Regions from separate parts of the Streptomyces vietnamensis genome, predicted to be linked through region 2. Evidence: predicted binding sites of a transcription regulator. Region 2 holds the regulator's gene; the other holds the start of a gene.
The links. Region 2 encodes HrcA, which represses chaperone genes, less so after heat shock. Its sites were predicted from a motif close to TTNGCACTCNGNNNNNCNGAGTGCNAA; they were not measured.

Region 1 (3,311 bases), 2.3 Mb from region 2:
GACCAGGTCGCCGTACTCGCCGGTCGCGGCGTTGAAGCCGTTGCCCTTCTCCAGCTCCGCCACCTTCGAGGTGATGACGTAGCCCTCGAGGCCGGCGTTCTCGGCGATCCAGCGCAGCGGCTCGACGGCGGCGCGGCGGACGACCGCGACACCGGTGGCCTCGTCGCCGGTCTTGTCGAGGTTGCCCTCGAGGACCTTGACGGCGTGGACGAGCGCGGAGCCACCACCGGAGACGATGCCCTCCTCGACCGCGGCGCGGGTCGCGGAGATGGCGTCCTCCAGACGGTGCTTCTTCTCCTTCAGCTCCACCTCGGTGGCGGCGCCGACCTTGATGACGCACACGCCGCCGGCGAGCTTCGCGAGGCGCTCCTGGAGCTTCTCGCGGTCCCAGTCGGAGTCCGTGGACTCGATCTCGGCCTTGATCTGGTTGACGCGGCCCGCGACGTCCTCGGAGTTGCCGCCACCGTCGACGATGGTGGTGTCGTCCTTGGTGATGGTCACGCGGCGGGCGGTGCCCAGCACGTCGAGACCGGCCTGGTCGAGCTTGAGGCCGACCTCCTCGGCGATGACGGTGGCACCGGTGAGGGTGGCCATGTCGCCGAGCATCGCCTTGCGGCGGTCACCGAAGCCGGGGGCCTTGACGGCGACGGCGTTGAAGGTGCCACGGATCTTGTTGACGACGAGGGTGGAGAGGGCCTCGCCCTCGACGTCCTCGGCGATGATCAGGAGCGGCTTGCTGGCGCCGGCCTGGATGACCTTCTCCAGGATGGGCAGCAGGTCCTGGATCGAGGAGATCTTGCCCTGGTGGATCAGGATGTACGGGTCGTCGAGGACGGCCTCCATGCGCTCCTGGTCGGTCACCATGTACGGGGACAGGTAGCCCTTGTCGAAGGCCATGCCCTCGGTGAAGTCGAGCTCCAGGCCGAAGGTGTTGGACTCCTCGACGGTGATGACACCGTCCTTGCCGACCTTGTCCATCGCCTCGGCGATGAGCTCGCCGACCTGCTGGTCCTGCGCGGAGAGCGCGGCGACGGCGGCGATGTCGGACTTGTCCTCGATCGGGCGCGCGGTGGCGAGCAGCTCGTCGGAGACGGCCTTGACGGCGGCGTCGATGCCCTTCTTGAGGGCGGCCGGGGAGGCGCCGGCGGCGACGTTGCGCAGACCCTCTCGGACCAGGGCCTGGGCGAGCACGGTGGCGGTGGTGGTGCCGTCACCCGCGATGTCGTTGGTCTTGGTCGCCACCTCCTTCACGAGCTGGGCGCCGAGGTTCTCGTACGGGTCCTCGATCTCGACCTCGCGGGCGATCGTGACACCGTCGTTGGTGATGGTGGGGGCGCCGAACTTCTTGTCGATGACGACGTTGCGGCCCTTGGGGCCGATCGTCACCTTCACCGTGTCGGCAAGCTTGTTGACGCCGCGCTCAAGGGCGCGACGGGCGTCCTCGTCGAACTTCAGGATCTTCGCCATGGGAGCGGTTCAGCCCTCTCGGATTCAAGGTGGAACGAACTGCGCCCCCGGACGCCCGGTGCGGGGTCAAGGGGCGCAGCTCAAAGCATCTGCTTCAGATACTTCGGTGAATTACTTCTCGACGATCGCGAGCACGTCGCGAGCCGAGAGGACGAGGTACTCCTCGCCGCTGTACTTCACCTCGGTGCCGCCGTACTTGCTGTACAGCACGATGTCGCCGGTCTTGACGTCGAGCGGCAGACGCTCGCCGTTCTCGAAGCGGCCCGGGCCCACGGCCAGGACGACGCCCTCCTGGGGCTTCTCCTTGGCGGTGTCCGGAATGACCAGGCCAGAGGCGGTGGTCTGCTCGGCGTCGAGCGGCTGGACCACGATGCGGTCCTCGAGCGGCTTGATGGCAACCTTGGAGCTGGTGGTCGTCACGATCCGACCTCCCCCTTCGGAGATCTCACGGGGTTAACTGTCTGAGGTGGCGACCAGGTGGATCCGTCGTCGCGGGTGCCGGACCTGCCCGTCGCTGTGTTGGCACTCTCCAGTGGGGAGTGCCAGAGCCGAGACTATGACCGCGATTAGCACTCGGTCAAGCGGAGTGCCAATTCATCGCTCCGTGGCGTGACGGGACGGACCCCTCCGGCCTCCTCTCAGTGCTTCGCGCCCACCACCGCCCGCACGGTCTTGACCTCGACCGGCGTGGGCCGGGGCCCCACCCGCTCCGCCGCCTTCCGGCCGAGCCGTCCGATCGGGTCGACCGAGGGGGCGCAGGCGGGGAGGGCGGGGAGGGCGAGCAGCGCGCCGGTCACGGCGAGGACGGCGACCCGCCTCACACGTAGTCCTCGAGCTTCGCGACCGCGTACCCCTTGGACGTGATCACGTTCATCACGCGGCGGATCATGTCCGGCATGGTGCCCTTCCAGTCCTCCTTGCCCCGGAAGTGGGTGAGCACGATGTCGCCGGGGTGCAGGTCCCGGTCCCACTCGCGCCACTCCATGTGGTCGGGGAAGGCCTCGGCGGCCCAGAGCGGGACGGCCTTGACGCCGCAGCTCTTCGCGGCGGTCAGGGTGTCCTCGTTGTAGTTGCCGTACGGCGGGCGGAAGAGCGGGGGCCGCTTGCCGAACTGCTTCTCCATGACGTCCTGCATGCCGCAGATCTCGCGCTTCTGCTCGCCGTACGAGAGGCCGGGCAGGTAGCGGTGGTTGAGGGTGTGGTTGTGCAGGGAGACGCCGGACTCCTCGGACTTCTGCATCTTCCGGAAGTAGCCGTAGTCGTCCTTGACGAGGTAGTTGCTGAGGAAGGCGCTGTAGGGGATCCGCAGCTCCTGCATCATCTTGATCAGCTGGGGGTCCTTCTCCGCGCCGTCGTCGATCGTCAGGAAGACGACCTTCTGCTTGGTCGGGACGGTGGTGAAGACGGGCGGCAGGTCCTCGCCGTCGGTCTCGAAGCCCTTGCGGGTGGTGATCTTCGGTTTGACGGCGGGCGGGGCGGGCGCTTCGAGCGGGGGTTTGGCGAGGCCCCATCTCTTGGCGGCGAGCACGCGGGCGGCCCGCCGGGCGCGGACCTTCTCGACGTACGCGGTGAGGGCGCCGGCGGCGGGGGCCTGTTTCTCGGCGGCGGGGGCGGGCGCGCCGCGCTCGGGTTCGGCGCTGTCGGAGCAGGCCGTGGCGGCGGAGGCGAGGGCGGCCACGGCGAGCACCGCCCCGAGCGTCCGGCGGGAGCGGCGCACACCTTTTGTCATCATCTGGTCCTTTTGTCGTACGAGCTGCATGGCGCCGCATCCTGTCAGCGCGAGAGCCCCTTCCGGGCCGCGACACCGCCGTACCGCCCCACCCGTCCCCCGGCCGGCCCACAGC
Region 2 (3,311 bases):
CCCGAGGCCGTACGGGTCGGGCGCACCGGACCGCCCGCCACCGGCCGGACCAGGGTCACGACCTCGCCCTCCAGGAGGAAGCCGCGCGGCTCCAGCGGGAAGACCCGGTGCTTGCCGAACCGGTCCTCCAGCGTCACCGTGCCCGCCTCGCAGCGGATCACCGCCCCGCAGAAGCCCGTGGTGACCTCCTCGACGACCAGGTCGGGGTCCGCCGGGACCTCCGGCACGGGCGCCGACTTCTTCCAGGGCGGTGTCAGATCGGGGTTGTAACTGCGCATGGGCTCGATTCTGTCCAGGACGCGGTGGCGGGGAATCTGCTGGGGGTCCGGGGGTCATCCCCCGGGAGATGCAGTCAAGGCGGCGTCAGATCCGGGTTGTAGCTGCGCATTCGGGTGACGTTAGGGCACGTCGAAGCGCCGTGCCAGTTCATCGCGCTGTGCCCTCACGAACGTGGCGTCCACCACCGCCCCGTGCCCCGGTACGTACGCCGCCTCCTCGCCGCCCAGGGCGAGCAGGCGGTCCAGGGCGTCCGGCCAGCGGGACGGGATCGCGTCCGGGCCCGCCTGCGGTTCGCCCGACTCCTCCACCAGGTCCCCGCAGAAGACGACCTCGCGCCCGCCCGGGACGCAGAGCGCCAGGTCGTGGCCCGTGTGGCCGGGGCCCACGTTCGCCAGGAGCACCTGGCGGTCGCCCAGGTCGAGCGTCCACTCGCCCGAGACCACGTGCCGGGGGGCCACCAGGACGTCCACCGCCTCCGCCGCCGTCTGCGGATCGATCCCTTGCCGTACCGCGTCCTCGCGCAGCGCCTCCCGTTCCCGGGCCAGGGAGAGGAGCTCGTCCGAGCCCACCGCGCCGAAGACCTCCGCGCCTGCGAACACCGCCGTGCCGAAGACGTGGTCGAAGTGGGGGTGGCTCAGTGCGATGTGTGTCACCTTTCGGCCGCCCGTGAGTGCCGTGATCTGTGCCCGCAGCTCCGCGCCCTCCGCGAGCGAGGACCCCGTGTCGTACAGCAATACCGCCCGCGTACCCACGACAAGGCCCACCGTGGCGTCCCAGCCGGGCAGTCGGCGCCTGCCGACTCCGTCCGCGAGGCGCTCCCATCCGTACGCTTCCCAATCCACGTCCATGGGGCGACGCTAACCGGTGCGGGCGCCGCCTCCTTGCCAGGAGCGATGCCCGCCGCCGTACACTGGCCGGGGGATCGCTGGCACTCGGACAGGGCGAGTGCCAAAAGCGGAGCAACCGGAACGACGACGACAGCTGGAGGTGCGCACGATGCTCAGCGAACGCAGACTCGAGGTCCTGCGCGCCATCGTCCAGGACTACGTCGGGACGGAGGAGCCCGTCGGCTCCAAGGCGCTCACCGAGCGCCACAAGCTCGGCGTGTCGCCCGCCACCGTGCGCAACGACATGGCCGTCCTCGAGGAGGAGGGGTACATCGCCCAGCCTCACACCAGTGCGGGGCGCATCCCCACCGACAAGGGCTACCGGCTCTTCGTCGACCGGCTCGCCGGCGTCAAGCCGCTGTCGACGCCCGAGCGGCGGGCCATCCACAACTTCCTCGACGGAGCCGTCGACCTCGACGACGTCGTCGGGCGCACCGTGCGGCTGCTCGCTCAGCTGACCCGCCAGGTCGCCGTCGTCCAGTACCCCTCGCTGACCCGCTCGACCGTCCGGCACGTGGAGCTGCTCTCGCTGGCCCCCGCCCGCCTGATGCTCGTCCTCATCACCGACACCGGCCGGGTCGAGCAGCGCGTCGTCGACTGCCCCGCGCCCTTCGGCGAGACCTCGCTCGCCGACCTGCGGGCCCGGCTCAACAGCCGGGTCGTCGGCCGCCGGTTCGCCGACGTGCCGCAGCTGGTGCAGGACCTCCCCGAGTCCTTCGAGGAGGCCGAGGACCGCGCCACGGTCTCGACCGTGCTCGCGACCCTCCTCGAAACGCTCGTCGAGGAGCACGAGGAGCGGCTGATGATCGGCGGCACCGCCAATCTCGCCCGCTTCGGACACGACTTCCCCCTGATGATCAGGCCCGTCCTTGAGGCTCTGGAGGAGCAGGTCGTGCTCCTCAAGCTGCTCGGCGAGGCCAAGGAATCGGGCATGACCGTACGCATCGGGCACGAGAACGCCCACGAGGGGCTGAGCTCCACGTCCGTCGTCTCGGTCGGCTACGGTTCGGGCGGCGAGGCAGTCGCCAAACTCGGCGTGGTCGGACCGACCCGCATGGACTACCCCGGAACGATGGGAGCGGTACGCGCAGTGGCACGTTACGTCGGACAGATCCTGGCGGAGTCGTAAGTGGCCACGGACTACTACGCCGTACTCGGCGTGCGCCGCGACGCGTCCCAGGACGAGATCAAGAAGGCGTTCCGGAGGCTCGCGCGCGAGCTGCACCCGGACGTCAATCCCGATCCGAAGACGCAGGAACGCTTCAAGGAGATCAACGCCGCCTACGAGGTCCTCTCGGACCCGCAGAAGAAGCAGGTCTACGACCTCGGCGGCGACCCGCTCTCGGCCTCCGGCGGCGGTGGCGCGGGCGGTGGCTTCGGAGCGGGCGGCTTCGGCAACTTCTCCGACATCATGGACGCCTTCTTCGGCACGGCCTCGCAGCGCGGCCCGCGCTCGCGGACCCGCCGCGGCCAGGACGCCATGATCCGCCTGGAGATCGACCTCAACGAGGCGGCCTTCGGTACGACCAAGGACATCCAGGTCGACACGGCGGTCGTCTGCACCACCTGTTCGGGCGAGGGCGCCGCGCCCGGCACCTCCGCGCAGACCTGTGACATGTGCCGCGGCCGCGGCGAGGTCTCCCAGGTCACCCGGTCCTTCCTCGGCCAGGTCATGACCTCCCGGCCCTGCCCGCAGTGCCAGGGCTTCGGTACGGTCGTGCCGACGCCGTGCCCCGAGTGCGCCGGCGACGGCCGCGTGCGGTCCCGCCGTACGCTCACGGTCAAGATCCCGGCCGGTGTCGACAACGGCACCCGCATCCAGCTCGCGGGCGAGGGCGAGGTCGGCCCCGGCGGCGGCCCCGCCGGCGACCTGTACGTCGAGATCCACGAGACCCCGCACGAGGTCTTCCAGCGGCGCGGGGACGACCTGCACTGCACGGTCACCATCCCGATGACGGCGGGAGCGCTCGGCACGAAGGTGCCGCTGCAGACCCTCGACGGCGTCGAGGAGATCGACATCCGCCCGGGCACGCAGTCCGGCCAGTCGATCCCGCTGCACGGGCGCGGCGTGACGCACCTGCGGGGCAACGGCCGGGGCGACCTGATCGTGCACGTCGAGGTGACGACCCCGAACAAGCTCGACGC

Region 1: the regulator HrcA is predicted to act here: its motif matches at 2,034-2,060, upstream of groES (co-chaperone GroES).

Annotation. Positions count from the first base shown of each region.
Region 1 covers NZ_CP010407.1:5,109,659-5,112,969, reverse strand. The annotation lists gene groL (chaperonin GroEL) at 1-1,467, opposite strand, end outside; gene groES (co-chaperone GroES) at 1,579-1,887, opposite strand; gene SVTN_RS23110 (hypothetical protein) at 2,106-2,288, opposite strand; gene SVTN_RS23105 (polysaccharide deacetylase family protein) at 2,285-3,226, opposite strand.
Region 2 covers NZ_CP010407.1:2,824,971-2,828,281, reverse strand. The annotation lists gene SVTN_RS12640 (DUF3097 domain-containing protein) at 1-278, opposite strand, end outside; gene SVTN_RS12635 (MBL fold metallo-hydrolase) at 399-1,127, opposite strand; gene hrcA (heat-inducible transcriptional repressor HrcA) at 1,276-2,295, shown strand; gene dnaJ (molecular chaperone DnaJ) at 2,296-3,311, shown strand, end outside.